Regions from separate parts of the Streptomyces sp. NPDC002701 genome, predicted to be linked through region 2. Evidence: predicted binding sites of a transcription regulator. Region 2 holds the regulator's gene; the other holds the start of a gene.

Region 1 (8,358 bases), on a different contig from region 2:
GCGTGCGCGCCGGAGCCCGCGCGGGGCGGGAGGTCCTCGGCCAGTTCCTCGGCGAGTGCGTGCAGTTCGGTGAGGGCGGTCGAGTACGCCCGATGCGCTTCGAGAGCACTGCTCTCTCCGGTGAGCGCCGACCTGCGGACGGCGGCGATGCCGTCGAGCGTCTCCAGGAAGGCCGCCGGGGCGTCCGTCTCCACCGCGTCGACGCGCAGCTCGTCCACCTGGCGGTCCACGCGGGCGCTGCGGCGCTCCGAGGGGCCTTCGCCCTTGGGCCGGCCGGCCGCGAGGTAGGAGGTCACCTCGTCGCGTTCGTCGGCCAGCGAGTGGGCGAGGGCCAGCGCGTCCCGGGTCCGCTCGGCGGACGTCACCAGGTTCTGGGAGTCGTTCAGCTCCCCGGAGGCGGTGATCACGGACGGAGCGCCCGCTCCGGCGATCGCGGCTGCCACGACGGCGACGGCGACGATCAGCCGGCTGCGCACGTGCGCGGGACGGCCGCGTCCAGCGGGGTCCGGAGTGTTCTGCGGTGCGGGTGAGTTCGGCGGGTGCCCGGAGGCTTCACCCGAGGCCGACTGCCTGCCTTTGCGCCGAGGCCGCATTTTCTGCACCGGTGCTCACATTCTTGACTCGTGTCCCCATGGGCCCGGGTGACGAACCGTCAACTCGCGTGTCGTCCCGGTACGGCTCCCGACCCTCCCAGTGCCGGTGGGCAGTGGTCGCGCATCGCCTGACCCGCCACACGAAGGAGTGAACATCGCCGGGGAGCGGACCGGCAAGTTCCCCTGGCGCATGCGACACCCCTGCGCGGCAGGCCGGTTGGACGTCCACCGCGACCGATGGCAAGATGCGCCGCCACGCTTCACAGGAGTCGGGGATTCATCGCAAAACAGGCGTCTGACCTGCTGGTCCCGGTCAATTGCACGACAGTTGCCCGCCTTTGGCGAAGCTTGTGAAGGGCTCGTGCAGACTGGCCGGATGCGCTCGGAACTGATCTCGGTACCCGGTGACCCCGCCCGCCCCGACGAGGACTACGCGTCAGTAGGACTTCCGGCTTCCGGACAAGGCGGTTCGATCGTCGTCCTGGACGGCGTGACGCCTCCCGCGACCGACCACGGCTGTCTGCATTCCGTCCCCTGGTTCACCGCACGGCTCGGCGGCGCACTGGGTGAACTGTCCGTTTCACGGCGAGATCTGACGCTCACGGAGGTCCTGGCGCAGGCGATCACGCGTACCGCGGACGCACATCGGACGACCTGTGACCTTTCTCACCCGCGTACGCCTCAGGCCACCGTGGTGCTGGCCCGCTGGTCGCCGGAGTGCGTGGAGTACCTGGTCCTCTCGGACTCGGTGCTCCTCGTCGAGTCCCCCGCCGGCACGGTCACCGCCGTCCTCGACGACCGCCTCTCCCTGGTCCCGCGCGCCACGCTGACCTCGCACGCCGCGACCGACGCGACCCTGCGCAACAAGGAGGGCGGCTTCTTCACGGCCGCGGCGGACCCCGCGGTCGCGCTCCGCGCCGTCACGGGCACCCTCCCCCGCCCCGAGGTCCGCACCCTCACCGCCCTCACGGACGGCGCGACCCGCTGGGTGGAGAAGTTCGCCCAGGGCACCTGGACGGACCTCTTCACCCTGATCCACAAGAAGGGAGCCGAACACCTGATCAACCAGGTGAGAACCCTGGAACTGGCAGCCAAGACCAAAACCCCCCACCCCACCTCCAAAACCCACGACGACGCAACGGTCGTACACGTACACCTTTGACAGAGACAAAGCTGCTTCAAGGGGGCGCGGGGGAACGGCGCAGTCTTTAAGGGGCGCGGGGAACGGCGCAGTCGTTCCGGGGGCGCGGGGAACGGCGCAATCTTTTTAGGGGCGCGGGGAACTGCGCAACCTTTGGGGGCGCGGGGAACTGCGCAGTCATTTCAGGGGCGCGGGGAACGGCGCAATCTCTTGAGGGGCGCGGGGAACTGCGCGACCAGCCACAACGAACCCGCACCCGACGAACAACCCACCCCGGGCGGCAGCCCGTTTCAGCCCCCCACCCCCCGATTCAACCGCTGCAACAACCGCGCAAGCTCAGCCACTTCCCCCCGATCCCAGCTGGCAAGCTCACTCACATACCGCGCCCGCCGAGCATCCCGCACAGTCCGGAACCGCTCCCGCCCCACCTCCGTGAGATGAACGAGCCAGGCCCGCCCATCCGCGGGATCCGGCTCCCGGGCGACGAGCCCGAGCTCCTCGAGCGCCCGCAACTGCCGGGACATCGTCGCCTTGCCCACCCCGATGTACGCGGCGAGCTCGGTCGCCCGCTGCCGCCCCCGCTCCTCGAGCCGCACGAGAAGCCCGTACGCGGAGGACTCCAGGTCGGGATGGACCGCACGCACCATCTCCCCGGAGGAGGCCCGGGCCCGCCGCAGGAGGACGGTCAACTCCCGCTCCAGCGCCAGGAACTCCTGATCCACGGCGCCCTGGTCCACACCATTTCCCGGGCCGCCGGTTCGCGTCCGGCCCCCGTCATCGTTACCGCCCTCGTGCACGTCAGCACCCATGACCCGGTTTCCCGATCCTGAAAGTTTCCGTCAAAGACCGCCATTGCCGCAGCTCGGCCAGTATTTCGCAGGAATAGACCAACGGCAGCTTCCGGCCCCCCTTCCCCGCCCGTCGTCCCGGTGCGTAGCGTCTTCAACCAGTACCTCATGGCATGCCCACGCCAACCCCGCCCCCACGGGCACCACCGAGTATGCGGAGGCACGCACATGTCCGTGCACAGATCCGGAACGTCCCACCCCCCGCACGCGGCCGCCCCCCACCGGACGCGCCTCCCCAGGACGCGCCCCTGCGCGGTGTGCGTCCTGCTCCTCGCCTTCTCCCTGCTCCTCGCCCATCCCGTCCGCGCGGCCGACGTCCCGCCCCGCGGCTCCGCCCACATGGGCATGGGCGTCATCCCGCACGACGGCCAGGGCGGTCTGCCGACCCCCGGTGACGCCGCGCAGACGGAGGGCGTGGACGTCAGCAGCCACCAGGGCAACGTCGCCTGGTCGACCCTGTGGAGCAGCGGGGTCAGATGGGCCTACGTGAAGGCCACCGAGGGGACGTACTACACGAACCCCTATTTCGCGCAGCAGTACAACGGCTCGTACAACGTCGGCATGGTCCGCGGCGCGTACCACTTCGCGACCCCCGACACGACGGGCGGTGCCGCGCAGGCCAACTACTTCGTGGACCACGGCGGCGGCTGGTCGCGGGACGGCAGGACGCTGCCGGGCGCGCTCGACATCGAGTGGAACCCGTACGGGGCGGCCTGCTACGGCAAGACGCAGAGCGCGATGGTCACCTGGATCCGGGACTTCCTGAACCAGTACAGGGCCCGTACCGGCCGGGACGCCGTCATCTACACGGCCACCAGCTGGTGGACCCAGTGCACCGGCGACTACGCCGGTTTCGCCGCCGCCAACCCCCTGTGGATCGCCCGCTACGCCTCGGCGGTGGGCACTCTGCCGGCGGGCTGGAGCTACTACACGATGTGGCAGTACACCTCCTCCGGCCCGACGGTCGGCGACCACAACAGGTTCAACGGCGCCCTCGACCGCGTGGTGGCCCTGGCCAACGGCTGATCTGCACGCTCCGCAGGTACGCCGAAGGCCCGGGCCCCTCACGAAGAGGACCCCGGGCCTTCCCTGACCGGTGGCGTCCGTCACGCCGCCACCGGAACCTCCGTCACCGCGCCGCTGGTCGCCGGTGCGAGCGCCAGTTCCAGGACCTGGCGGACGTCGGTCACCGCGTGGACGTCGAGCTTCTCCAGGACCTCGGCCGGGACGTCGTCCAGGTCGGCCTCGTTGCGCTTCGGGATGATCACCGTGGTGACTCCCGCCCGGTGCGCGGCGAGCAGCTTCTGCTTGACGCCGCCGATCGGGAGCACCCGGCCGGTGAGCGACACCTCGCCCGTCATGGCCACATCCGTACGGACCAGGCGGCCGGACAGCAGCGAGGCCAGTGCCGTCGTCATCGTGACACCCGCGCTCGGGCCGTCCTTCGGGACCGCGCCCGCCGGGAAGTGGATGTGCACGCCCCGGTCCTTCAGGTCGGCGACCGGCAGTTCCAGTTCGGCGCCGTGCGAGCGGAGGAAGGACAGCGCGATCTGCGCGGACTCCTTCATCACGTCGCCGAGCTGACCGGTCAGGGTCAGCCCCGCCGCGCCCGTCTCCGGGTCGGCCAGCGACGCCTCGACGAAGAGGACGTCACCGCCGGCGCCGGTGACGGCGAGGCCGGTCGCCACCCCGGGCACCGCCGTGCGGCGCTCGGCCGGGTCCTGGGCGGACTCGGGCACGTGGTGCGGCCTGCCGATCAGCGCGCGCAGATCGTCGGCGCCGACCGTGAACGGCAGCTCGCGGTCGCCCAGTTCGTGCTGCGCCGCGATCTTGCGGAGCAGCCGTGCGACGGACCGCTCCAGGTTGCGCACGCCCGCCTCACGGGTGTACTCGCCGGCCAGCTTCCGCAGCGCGCTCTCGTCGAGGGTGACCTCGGCCTTCTCCAGACCGGCCCGCTCCAGCTGGCGCGGGAGCAGGTGGTCGCGCGCGATGACGACCTTCTCGTCCTCGGTGTACCCGTCGAGCCGCACCAGTTCCATGCGGTCGAGCAGCGCCTCCGGGATGGCCTCCAGCACGTTGGCGGTGGCCAGGAAGACGACGTCGCTCAGGTCTAGCTCGACCTCCAGGTAGTGGTCCCGGAAGGTGTGGTTCTGGGCCGGGTCGAGGACTTCGAGGAGGGCCGCCGCCGGGTCGCCCCGGAAGTCGGAGCCGACCTTGTCGATCTCGTCGAGCAGGACCACCGGGTTCATGGACCCGGCCTCCTTGATCGCCCGTACGATCCGGCCGGGCAGCGCGCCGACGTACGTACGCCGGTGGCCGCGGATCTCCGCCTCGTCCCGTACGCCGCCGAGGGCGACGCGGACGAACTTGCGGCCCATGGCGTGCGCGACGGACTCGCCGAGCGAGGTCTTGCCGACGCCGGGCGGCCCGACGAGCGCGAGCACGGCGCCGCCGCGCCGGCCGCCCACGACCCCGAGACCGCGGTCGTTACGGCGCTTGCGGACCGCCAGGTACTCGGTGATCCGCTCCTTCACGTCCTCCAGACCGGCGTGTTCGGCGTCCAGGACCGACTTGGCGCCCTGGATGTCGTACGCGTCCTGGGTGCGCTCGTTCCACGGCAGTTCGAGCACGGTGTCGAGCCACGTGCGGATCCACGAGCCCTCGGGCGACTGGTCGCTGGAGCGCTCCAGCTTCTCGACCTCCTTGAGGGCGGCCTCGCGGACCTTCTCGGGGAGGTCGGCGGCCTCGACGCGGGCCCGGTAGTCGTCCGACTCCTCACCCTCCGCCTCGCCGTTCAGCTCGCGCAGCTCCTTGCGCACGGCCTCCAGCTGGCGCCGCAGCAGGAACTCGCGCTGCTGCTTGTCCACGCCTTCCTGCACGTCCTTGGCGATGGACTCGGCGACGTCCTGCTCGGCGAGGTGCTCGCGCAGCTGCTCGGTGGCGAGCTTCAGCCGGGCCACCGGGTCGGTGGTCTCCAGGAGCTCGACCTTCTGGGCGGTCGTCAGGAACGGCGAGTAGCCGGAGTTGTCGGCGAGCGTGGCCACGTCGTCGATCTGCTGGACGCGGTCCACGACCTGCCAGGCGGCGCGCTTCTTCAGCCAGTTGGTGGCCAGCGCCTTGTACTCCTTGACCAGCTCGGTCACGGCGCCGGGCAGCGGGTCCGGCACGGTCTCCTCGACCTGGACCCCCTCCACCCACAGAGCCGCGCCCGGTCCGGTCGTACCGGCACCGACACGCACCCGGCCCCGGCCGCGGATGAGAGCGCCCGGGTCACCGTCGGCGAGGCGTCCCACCTGCTCGACCGTGCCGAGCACACCCGTGTTCGCGTACGTGCCGTCGATCCGAGGAACAAGGAGCACCCTCGGCTTGCTGGACCCACTGGCGCCGCCGGCCCGCGCGGCGGCCTGGGCGGCCTCCACCGCGGCCCGTACATCGGCGTCGTTCAGGTCGAGGGGCACCACCATGCCGGGCAGCACGACCTCGTCGTCGAGCGGCAGCACGGGCAGAGTGAGCGGTTCGGACGTCAAAGCCATGATCTCCCCTTCGGCATTCAAGTTGAGCTATGCCGACTCAATGCACGTGAGCCCTCGAATGTTCCCCCACTGCTGTTCGCTGTGAGCGATCACTTCTGTCGGGCCCGGTCACGCTCGGCGTATCGTCTCGACGAGTAATAGCCATTCGGCCTTTTGGGCTATTACTCAGCTCCATCGACACCGGTGGCACGTCCGGTGACATCCGGGGGAAGGCGGGGGCGGTCGTGGGGAACGAGGTCGTGCGGTCCTGGGTGGACGGGTGGGTCGTCTCGCGCGGGGCGGCACCCCCGGTGGTCGAGCCCTGGGGGTACACGGTGGACGTGGGTCTGGCCCAGCACGTCACCCGGCACGTGCTGGGCGCGACGGAGGACCGGGTCGAGGAGGCCACCGTCCGGAAGGTGGCGGAGTCGGTGACCGGGGCCGGGGTGTGGCTCAAGGTCTTCGCGGAGCCCGCCCGCGTCGCTCCCTGGCTGGGAGAGGGCTGGTGGGTCGACCCCGAGCCCGGGTACCTGATGTCGACGCCCTTCACCGCGGAGCCCGCGCCGCCCGCGCCACCCGTGCCGGACGGCTACCGGCTGCGCACCTGGTCCCGCGGCGGGGTCACCCGCGTCCTGCTCGCCGCCCCGGACGGTTCCTGCGCCGCACGCGGGCAGATCGCCCCGACCGGGGCCACGGCGGTCGCCGACCAGATCGAGACGGCACCGGCACACCGGCGCAGGGGTCTGGGCCGCTTCGTCATGCGCGCCCTCGCGCACGCGGCGGTCGCCCGGGGCGCCGGGACGGGCGTCCTCGCGGCCACGCCGGAGGGACGGGGCCTGTACGAGTCACTGGGGTGGAGCGTGGTGGCGAGGCTGACGAGCGCGCGGTGCACAGGCCGTGGACACGGGGAGTTCCCGGCCGGGCGCTGAACGTCCCAGCAAGCCCCCGCGTCTGAGGTACGCCGTCGGAAGACAGCTTCCGACGGCGTCGTCGGACCCTTCCCTTCGTCTGCCCCGGGGGCATCATGCGGACCACCGAACTGTCACGGCTCCTCCTCGCGCTGGGCCTGTTCACCGGCGCCGCGGCGTGCGGCGACGAGAGCGCCGGGACCGGCCCGGCACACGATCCGGAGCGGACCGGGGTACGCGCCCGCCAGGTCTCCGACGCCTGGGAGGGCTCGAAGGCCGCACAGACCTGGCGCGAGGGGTACTTCCCGCTGGACGACGCGGTCCAGCTGCCCGAGGGAGCCTTCCGCAACGAGGCCGACAAGCACGCGTACGAGACCCAGAACTTCGAACTGCGCGCGCCGCTCTCCGCGGATCCGCCGGCGAAGGGGAAGGTCCGCTGGCGCGGCGGCGGCTCGCTCACCGTTCCCGTCTCCTCCGCGCGGGCCGCCTACGAGAAGCTCGCCCGGGGCCTCAACCCCGGCCCCTCCCTCGTCGTGACCGGGGCGCGGCTCGGCACGATGACCCTCTCCACCAGCCGTGGCCCCGCCACCGTGCCCGCCTGGCACTTCACCGTCGCGGGGTACGACACACCGCTCCGGCGCGTCGCGGCCGGACCCTCGAAACTGCCGCCGCCGCCGATCAAGCCCGTCGCGCGGACGTCGGACGCCCTGCATCCGCTCGCCGGGCTCACCTCCGTGTCGGCCGACGGCCGGACCGTCGTCCTGCGGGCCCACCACGGTTCCTGTGACGAGGGGCCGGCGGTGGACGTGCTGGAGACCGGGGACAACGTGGTGTTCTCCGCCTGGATCCGCGGCCGCTCCGACGGCCCGTGCACGGACGACCTGCGGTCCAGGGAGGTGACGGTGGAACTGGACCGCCCGGCCGGCGACCGCCTGCTCCTCGACGCGTTCACGGGCAGGCCCGTGCCCTACGACTCCCCTACGGGTTCCCCGGCGCCGTCCTGGGACTGATCCGCCCGAGTCCGTGTCCCGCCCGGCGCGGAGCGGGACGTGTTCCTGTCGGCGTGGTGCGGGACGCGTTCCCGCCGGCGTGCTGCGGGACGCGTTCCCGCCGGCCGAAAACGGCTGCCCCGGCCGGGTGGGCTTTGCCAGGATGAGGTCATGACCGCCTCGTACGACACCGCTCACGACATCCCGGAAGTCATCGACCGCCGCGAGGGGCCGTACGGCGAGGTCGTGCTGCGCCGCCACGGCGGACTGCTGCAGATCATCGCCAACGGCTGCTTCCTCATGGACACCTCCGACGGCCGCTCCGAGAGACGGCTCGTCGATGCCGCGCTGGACGCGCTCGTCGGGC
Region 2 (8,358 bases):
CGGAACCGTCCGCGGGCCCGCGCCGGCGGCGCCCCAACCGACGGAACCGGCCGAACTTCGGCCCGGGGCGCGGGAGCGGGCCCGCGGGGCGGCGGGACGCGGGGAGAGGGGGACGTGGAGGCGTGGCGAGGGCGCGAACGCGGGGCGGAGGCGGGAGCGTGGGCGTGGAAGCGGGAGCGTGGGCGTGGAAGCGGGAGCGTGGGCTACTTGATGCCCAGTTCCTCGCACGCGGCGCGGTACTTGGCCGTGCAGATCTCCTCGGCCGAGTAGATGCCGTCCTGGACGACCGTCGACTCGATGGTGCTGCGGGTCAGGGGGGAGACCTGGACGAGGTTCGCCCGGATGTCCTTGTGGGTGGGGCTGGAGATCTTGTCGGGGGTGAGCGAGTCGAACTCGATGCCGAAGCCGCGGACGCGGGCCACGGCCATCTCGGCGGCGGTCTCGGCCTCCTCGGGGTACGGCTTGTAGACGCTCATGAACTGGTCGCCCGCGAGGATGCGCTGCACCGCGTCCAGTTCCGCGTCCTGGCCGGTGACCGGCGGCAGCTTGCTGACACCCGCGGCCTTGAGCGCGTCGATGACACCGCCCGCCATGCCGTCGTTGGCGGAGTACACCCCCGCGATGTTGTCGGCGCCGATGGAGGAGATGGCCGCCATCATGTTGGCGCGGGCGTTCGCCGGCTTCCAGTCCTTGGTGTCGTACGACTTGGCGACGGTCACCTTGCCCTCCAGCTCACCGAGGGCACCCGCCTTGAACTGCGCCGCGTTCGGGTCCGTCACCGCGCCGTTCATCATGACGATCTTCTGGGACTTGCCGCCGTTGAGCTGGTCGGCGAGTGCCCGGCCCTGCACCTGCCCGACCGCCTCGTTGTCGAACGAGATGTACGCGTCGATCGGCCCCTCGGCCAGCCGGTCGTACGCGATGACGGGGATGTCCGCGGCCTTCGCCTTCTTCACGCCGTCGGCGATGGCGTGCGAGTCGACCGCGTCCAGCAGCAGCACGTCGACCCCGTCGTCCACCATCTTCGCGAGCTGCCGGTCCTGCACGGCGGCGTCCTGTTCGGCGTTGGCGTAGACGACCTCACCCTTGCCGTTCGTCAGTTCGCCGACCTTCTTCTTGATGATGGGGTAGTCGAACTTCTCGTACCGGGAGTTCGACTTCTCCGGCAGCAGCAGGCCCACCGTGATGTCGTCGCCCTTGGTGGGGCTCGCCTCTGCACCGTCGTCACCGCTGCCGCACGCGGCAAGGGTCAGGGTCATGGAGGAGGTGGCGATGGCAAGAGCGGTACGGCGTATGGCGCGGTTCACTTCGGGTGCCTTCCGGACGAGGGCGACAGTGCGGGCCCAGGTGACAAAAAGCCAACGCGGGGGTTCCCGGGGCGTCAAGAAGTAACTGCTAACGACATCGCAACAGAAGCGTGTGAAGAGACCGGGGCGAAGTCGGGCGGATACGCCGAGTAGGAGTCCACGACGTCTCCGTGGGCCACAAGCGCCCGAGGCCGGCCGAAAGGTGACAGAACGGCCCGGAGCGCGCCGGGACGGGGACCGACCGGGCTGGGCTACCGTCTGACGCGGCCCACGAACCGGTCCGTTCCGCTCACTCCTCGGCGAGGTCCGCGATGCGCAAGATCATCCTGAGCATGTCCGTCTCCCTCGACGGGTTCTTCGAGGGCCCGAACCGCGAGATCGACTGGCACCTGGTCGACGAGGAACTGCACCAGCACCTGAACGAGCGCATCGGCGCGCTGGGCGGCTTCCTGACCGGCCGCGTCTCCCACGAACTGATGGCGGCGTACTGGCCGACCGCCGACCAGGATCCCGAGGCCCCCGCGGTGGTCCGCGAGTTCGCCGCCATCTGGCGGGACATGCCGAAGGTCGTCTACTCGCGGACGCTCGAAAGGGCCGAGTGGAACGCCACCGTCGTACGGGAGGTGGCTCCCGATGTGATCAGGGCGCTCAAGGAGCAGCCCGGCGGCGACCTGGCGGTCGGCGGGGCCGAGCTCGCGGCGGAGTTCCGGCGCCACGATCTGATCGACGAGTACACGATCTACGTCCACCCGGTGCTCATCGGGCGCGGCCGGCCCCTGTTCCGGGACACGGACGCGCTCGCCGCTCTGCGCCTGGTCGAGTCCCGCGTGTTCGGCAACGGGGTGGTGCTGCTGCACTACGTCCGCGTGGGGGCGGACGCCAGGGTCGACCCGCGCACCGGCTGAGGGACCGGCGCGGGGACCGAGACGGGGACCGAGACGGGGACCGATGGCCGGGCCGGCCGGGTGGTCCCTCAGCCCCCGTCGTCCGGGGGGTGTTCGTGGCCCCTGGGGCGCTCGGGGAACGGGAGGAGACGGGCCGGCGGCCGGTCCGGGCCCACCGGACGCTCCTGGCCTGACGCACGGGCATGCTCCGCCCAGCCCGCCCGGAACCAGCTCAGCTGGTGCCGCTGCAACTCCTCCTCGGTGAGCACCCGGACACCGTCGGGGCCGGCCGAACGGACCTTGTCGGCCAGTACGCCGAGCAGGTCGCCCACGAGTCCGGCGACGCGCCGCGCCTCGGCGCCACGGTCGCCTCCCACGTCATCCATGCCGTGCTCCGGTCACCTCGCCGTCACCCGCCCTCCGGCAGGAACTGCCGTGCCACCCTGGCGAACAGGTCCCGCAGGTCGGGCGGGACACCCATCCGGCGGGCCGCTTCCTCCGGGCTGAGCCGCAGGTGTTCCTCGCCGTCGGCGGCGGGGCGGGCACCGCCGCCGAGCGGCAGGTCGTCCTCGGTCAGCCGGCCCGAGCGGATGAGCATCTCCCGCAGGGGCACGCCCAGCACGGCCGCGACGCGCCGCATCGTCTCCAGGTCGGGCATGGACTGCCGCTGGAGCAGCCGGCTCACGGCGGCCCGGTGCACGCCCGCGTCGTCGGCGAGCTTCGAACGGCCGCCGCCGCGTGGGCTGTCGATGTCGTAGCCCCGGGCGCGCAGCAGGTCCTCGATCCAGCCGGCGAACTCATCGAGTCCCGCGGCCCGGTAGGTCTGACCCGCACCTGTGCCTGTACGGGCCCCGGCCCGTGAGCTCGAAGCCATGTGTCCGCTCTCCCCTCGTCGCCGGGACAGCGTATCGATCGCACCCGCATCAAGATGTGTGCGCGCTCGCGCGTAACTGTGGAGATTCGGCAACTTCCCGCAGTTCAGCGAGGCTTGAGGGGGCGTCACCATACGCGGCCTCCACGGAGCGTAACCACTTGCGTACGCGCTCGCAACATGCAACCCTGTCCGCTCGTTCGCAATCATCGAACACATGTTCCCACACACGGGGAGAGGCCGCAGGCTCTCCCGGCATGCGGCGGCATGCAGGACAGGAAAGAGAAGAAGGTGTCCTTATGACCCGTCATTCGGTCGACGTACGCGGATCGGCGTTCCCGGGAGGTGCCCGGTGACGGCGACCGAGACCGATGAGGTCGTCCTGGAACTGGAGCGCCTGCGTCGCTCGGTCGACGTCGGCTTCGCCACCACGCGGGGCGATCTCGCGCTCCTCCTCCAGCGCGCCGACCAGACCGACAAGACGCTCGACGAGCACGAGACACGTATCGAGGCGCTGGAGCGCACGCGTTGGCCGCTGCCTTCGCTCGCCGCGGCCACGTCGTGTCTGGCACTGGCGCTCACGGTCTGGCAGACGCTGGGCAGATAGTCCGGTCCGGACCGACCGGCTCCGAAGTCCACGACGGCCTGGTGCGGAGGCCACGACGGCCTGGTGCGGGCTTCCGCGGGCGGGTACGCGAAAGGCCCGGGGTTCGGCTCGCCGCAGCCGAACCCCGGGCCTTCGTTCGTGACCGTGCGCCCGCTCAGTCCGTCGGTGGGCGCTTCGGGCGCCAGACCACCAGGGCGCTCGTCTGCTGGACCTCCTGGTACGGGACCAGGTCCCGGCGGTAGGAGGCGTGGACCGCCGCCTCGCGCTGCTGCATGGTGGCCGCCGCGCCGTCCAGGGCCGACTGCAGCTCCGCCACCCGGGACTGGAGCGCGGCCACCTGGTTCTCCAGCTCGATGATGCGCTTGATGCCGGCGAGGTTGATGCCCTCGTCCTGCGACAACTGCTGGACCGTGCGCAGCAGTTCGATGTCGCGGGCCGAGTAGCGCCGGCCCCGCCCGGCCGTGCGGTCCGGGGAGACCAGGCCGAGGCGGTCGTACTGACGCAGTGTCTGCGGGTGCAGACCGGAGAGCTGGGCCGCGACCGAGATGACGTAGACCGGTGTTTCTTCCGTCAGCTCGTAGGCCCTGCCGGTGAATGAGTTCTGCCGACGGCGTCCGGTTGCGTCCATGGAATTCTCATGCTCCCTTCGCGGCCTGGAACAGCTCCGCCCGCGGATCCTCCTCCGCGGTCGCCTCGCGATACGCCTCCAGCGCGTCACGAGCCTTCCCCGTCAGGTCCGCCGGGACACTCACCTCGACGGTGACCAACAGGTCCCCGCGGGTGCCGTCCTTGCGGACCGCGCCCTTGCCCCGGGCGCGCATCGTACGGCCGTTCGGCGTGCCCGGCGGCAGTTTCAGGGTGACCGGGGGTCCCCCGAGCGTGGGCACGCGGACCTCGCCGCCGAGCGCCGCCTCCGTGAAGGTGACGGGCACGGTGACGGTGAGATTGTCGCCCTTGCGGCCGAAGACCGGGTGGGCGTCCACGTGCACCGTGACGTACAGGTCGCCCGAGGGCCCGCCCCGTTCGCCCGGCGCGCCCTTGCCCCGGAGGCGGATGCGCTGGCCGTCCGACACCCCGGCGGGGATACGGACCTGCATGGTCCGGGACGACTTGGCGCGCCCCGAGCCGCTGCACACCGCGCACGCGTGCTCCGCGATCAGGCCGCGGCCCTTGCAGTCCGGGCACGGGTCGGTCAGCGAGAAGCCGCCGCCCGAACCGCGCGCGACCTGGCCGGTGCCGACGCAGGTCGGGCACACGCGCGGTGTGCCGTTCTTGTCGCCGGTACCCGAACACGCCTTGCACGGCGACTGCGAGGTCATCCGGAGCGGAACGGTCGCGCCGTCCACCGCCTCCGTGAAACTGAGCGTGACCTCGGTGTCGATGTCCTGCCCGCGCCGCGGCTGCGTCCGGGCGCCGGGGCCCGCCGCACCGCCGCGGTTGAAGAGCCCTCCGAAGACGTCGCCTATGCCGCCGCCGAAGCCCCCGGCACCGCCGGCCCCTCCCGCTCCGCCCTGCGCGCCGCCTCCGAAGAGGTCGCCCAGGTCGAAGTTGAAGGAGCCGCCCGAGGCGCCCGGACCGGGCCGGAAGCCGCCGTTGCCGAAGAGGGTGCGGGCCTCGTCGTACTCCTTGCGCTTCTTGGGGTCCCCGAGGATGTCGTTCGCCTCGGAGATCTCCTTGAAGCGCTCCTCGGCCTTCGCGTTCCCCTTGTTGGCGTCCGGGTGGAACTCGCGGGCGAGCTTCCGGTACGCCTTCTTGATCTCGGCCTCGGTGGCGTCCTTGGGGACGCCGAGGACCTTGTAGTAGTCCTTCTCGATGAAGTCCTTGGTGCTCATCCTCGACGCCCCTCCTTCCGTACGTCACTCTCACGTACGCGTTCAGCGTGCTCCGTGCGTGCGGACGCGCGTACGGCCTGTGTCACGTCAGCCCTCGTCCGGGCCACCGCTCTCCTTGTCGTCGGCCGGCGCGTTCGCCGTCTCCGCCTCGTCGGCCTTGGCCGGCTGGGCGCCCGGCTGCGGCTCGGCCACCGCCACCCGCGCGGGGCGGATGGTGCGCTCGCCGAACCGGTACCCCGGCTGGAGAATCGCCACGCACGTCGTCTCCGTGACGTCCGGCGCGTACGAGTGCATCAGGGCCTCGTGGATCATCGGGTCGAAGGGCTCGCCCTCCTTGCCGAACTGCTGCAGGCCCATCTTCGCCGCGACGGTCTCCAGCGACTCGGCCACCGACTTGAAGCCGCCGACCAGTTCGCCGTGCTCCCGCGCGCGGCCGATGTCGTCGAGCACGGGCAGGAGCTCGGTCAGGAGGTTCGCCACGGCGAGCTCCTTGACGGCGACCCGGTCGCGCTCGACCCGGCGGCGGTAGTTCTGGTACTCGGCCTGGAGCCGCTGGACGTCCGCCGTGCGCTCGTTGAGCGCCGTGCGCACCTGGTCCAGCTGAGCCGTCAGACCTGCCGTCTGGGCTGCTGTCTGAGCTGCTGCTGCCGCGTCCCCGGCCTGGGCCGCCCCGTCCTCCGAGGAGGAGGGGGCAGGCTTCGGCTCGGCGTCTTCAGGGGTGGCGCCGGAGGGGACGTCGGGCTGCTCGTCGAAGCCCGGGGTCTCCTCCGTCACGCGGCACCGTCCTTGCGGTCACGGTCCTCGTCGACGATCTCGGCGTCGACGACGTCGTCGTCCGCGGCCTTGGCACCGGCGTCCGGACCGGCTCCCGGGGCCTCGGCGCCGGCGGCACCCTGAGCGGCCGCGGCGTCGGCGTACATCGCCTGGCCCAGCTTCTGGGAGACGGCGGCGACCTTCTCGGTGGCCGTACGGATCTCGGCGGTGTCCTCGCCCTTCAGCGCGGCCTTGAGCTCCTCGACGCCCGCCTCGACCTCGGTCTTGACGTCGCCGGGGACCTTGTCCTCGTTGTCCTTGAGGAACTTCTCCGTCTGGTAGACGAGCTGCTCGCCCTGGTTGCGGGCCTCGGCGGCCTCGCGGCGGCGGTGGTCCTCGTCCGCGTACTGCTCGGCCTCCTGGCGCATGCGGTCGACCTCGTCCTTCGGCAGCGAGGAGCCGCCGGTGACGGTCATCTTCTGCTCCTTGCCCGTGCCGAGGTCCTTCGCGGTCACGTGCATGATGCCGTTGGCGTCGATGTCGAAGGCGACCTCGATCTGCGGCACGCCGCGCGGGGCCGGCGGCAGACCGGTCAGCTCGAACATCCCGAGCTTCTTGTTGTACGCCGCGATCTCGCGCTCGCCCTGGTAGACCTGGATCTGCACCGACGGCTGGTTGTCCTCGGCCGTCGTGAAGATCTCGGACCGCTTGGTCGGGATCGTGGTGTTGCGCTCGATGAGCTTCGTCATGATCCCTCCCTTGGTCTCGATACCCAGGGACAGCGGGGTCACGTCGAGGAGCAGGACGTCCTTGACCTCACCCTTGAGGACACCGGCCTGCAGGGCGGCGCCGATGGCGACGACCTCGTCCGGGTTGACGCCCTTGTTGGCGTCCTGGCCGCCGGTCAGCTCCTTGACGAGCTCGGCCACGGCGGGCATGCGGGTGGAGCCACCGACGAGGACGACGTGGTCGATCTCGCTCAGCTGGATGCCGGCGTCCTTGATGACGTTGTGGAACGGCGTCTTGCAGCGCTCCAGCAGGTCGGCCGTCAGCTGCTGGAACTGGGCGCGGGTGAGCTTCTCGTCCAGGTGCAGCGGGCCCTCGGCGGAGGCCGTGATGTAGGGGAGGTTGATCGAGGTCTCCGTGGAGGAGGACAGCTCGATCTTGGCCTTCTCGGCGGCCTCGCGCAGACGCTGGAGGGCCATCTTGTCCTTGCCCAGGTCCACACCGTGGCCGGAGGCGAACTGCTTCACCAGGTAGTCGACGACCCGCTGGTCCCAGTCGTCACCACCGAGGTGGTTGTCGCCGTTGGTGGCCTTCACCTCGACGACGCCGTCGCCGATCTCCAGGAGGGACACGTCGAACGTGCCGCCACCGAGGTCGAAGACGAGGATCGTCTGGTCGTCCTTGTCGAGGCCGTAGGCCAGGGCGGCGGCCGTCGGCTCGTTCACGATGCGCAGGACGTTCAGGCCCGCGATCTCGCCGGCCTCCTTCGTCGCCTGGCGCTCGGAGTCGTTGAAGTACGCCGGGACGGTGATGACCGCGTCGGCCACCTTCTCGCCCAGGTACGCCTCGGCGTCGCGCTTCAGCTTCTGCAGGATGAAGGCGCTCATCTGCTGCGGGTTGAAGTGCTTGCCGTCGAGCTCGATCTTCCAGTCCGTGCCCATGTGACGCTTCACGGACCTGATGGTCCGGTCCACGTTCGTGACCGCCTGGCGCTTCGCGACCTCGCCGACGAGCACCTCGCCGTTCTTGGCGAAGGCGACGACGGACGGCGTGGTCCTGGCGCCCTCGGCGTTGGTGATGACGGTGGGCTCACCGCCCTCCAGAACGCTGACGACGGAGTTAGTCGTGCCCAGGTCGATGCCGACCGCACGTGCCATTTCAATTCCTCCAGCAATGACTTGAGTGGAACAGGCTCAAGTGTGCACGACGCCGGCCGCTCGGTCAACAGAGGTGAGTCGTGGGGGCTCAACTCTTATCTCTTGCTTACGCGCACGTTGGGCTGTGACCTGCGGGTCGCTCCGCGGGTCGCGCGTCATCTGCGGGCCGGCGGGGGCCGTTCGCGCCGTTCCCCGCGCCCCTGAAAACCGCGTCCCGCGGT

The links. Region 2 encodes HspR, which represses chaperone genes until heat shock. Its sites were predicted from a motif close to TTGAGNNNNNNNNNCTCAA; they were not measured.
Region 1: lon (endopeptidase La) is a predicted target of HspR. The motif match lies at 6,138-6,156, and genes of this name have one in related genera.

Annotation. Positions count from the first base shown of each region.
Region 1 is NZ_JBIAQL010000003.1:126,437-134,794, forward strand. It holds gene ACFYXC_RS08975 (nitrate- and nitrite sensing domain-containing protein) at 1-593, opposite strand, end outside; gene ACFYXC_RS08980 (hypothetical protein) at 970-1,755, shown strand; gene ACFYXC_RS08985 (MarR family winged helix-turn-helix transcriptional regulator) at 2,025-2,531, opposite strand; gene ACFYXC_RS08990 (lysozyme) at 2,751-3,608, shown strand; gene lon (endopeptidase La) at 3,689-6,115, opposite strand; gene ACFYXC_RS09000 (GNAT family N-acetyltransferase) at 6,340-7,023, shown strand; gene ACFYXC_RS09005 (hypothetical protein) at 7,119-8,012, shown strand; gene ACFYXC_RS09010 (spermidine synthase) at 8,163-8,358, shown strand, end outside.
Region 2 is NZ_JBIAQL010000005.1:437,009-445,366, reverse strand. It holds gene ACFYXC_RS17730 (substrate-binding domain-containing protein) at 204-1,259, opposite strand; gene ACFYXC_RS17725 (dihydrofolate reductase family protein) at 1,619-2,212, shown strand; gene ACFYXC_RS17720 (hypothetical protein) at 2,281-2,577, opposite strand; gene ACFYXC_RS17715 (helix-turn-helix domain-containing protein) at 2,601-3,065, opposite strand; gene ACFYXC_RS17710 (hypothetical protein) at 3,415-3,669, shown strand; gene ACFYXC_RS17705 (heat shock protein transcriptional repressor HspR) at 3,824-4,297, opposite strand; gene dnaJ (molecular chaperone DnaJ) at 4,305-5,501, opposite strand; gene grpE (nucleotide exchange factor GrpE) at 5,589-6,275, opposite strand; gene dnaK (molecular chaperone DnaK) at 6,272-8,137, opposite strand.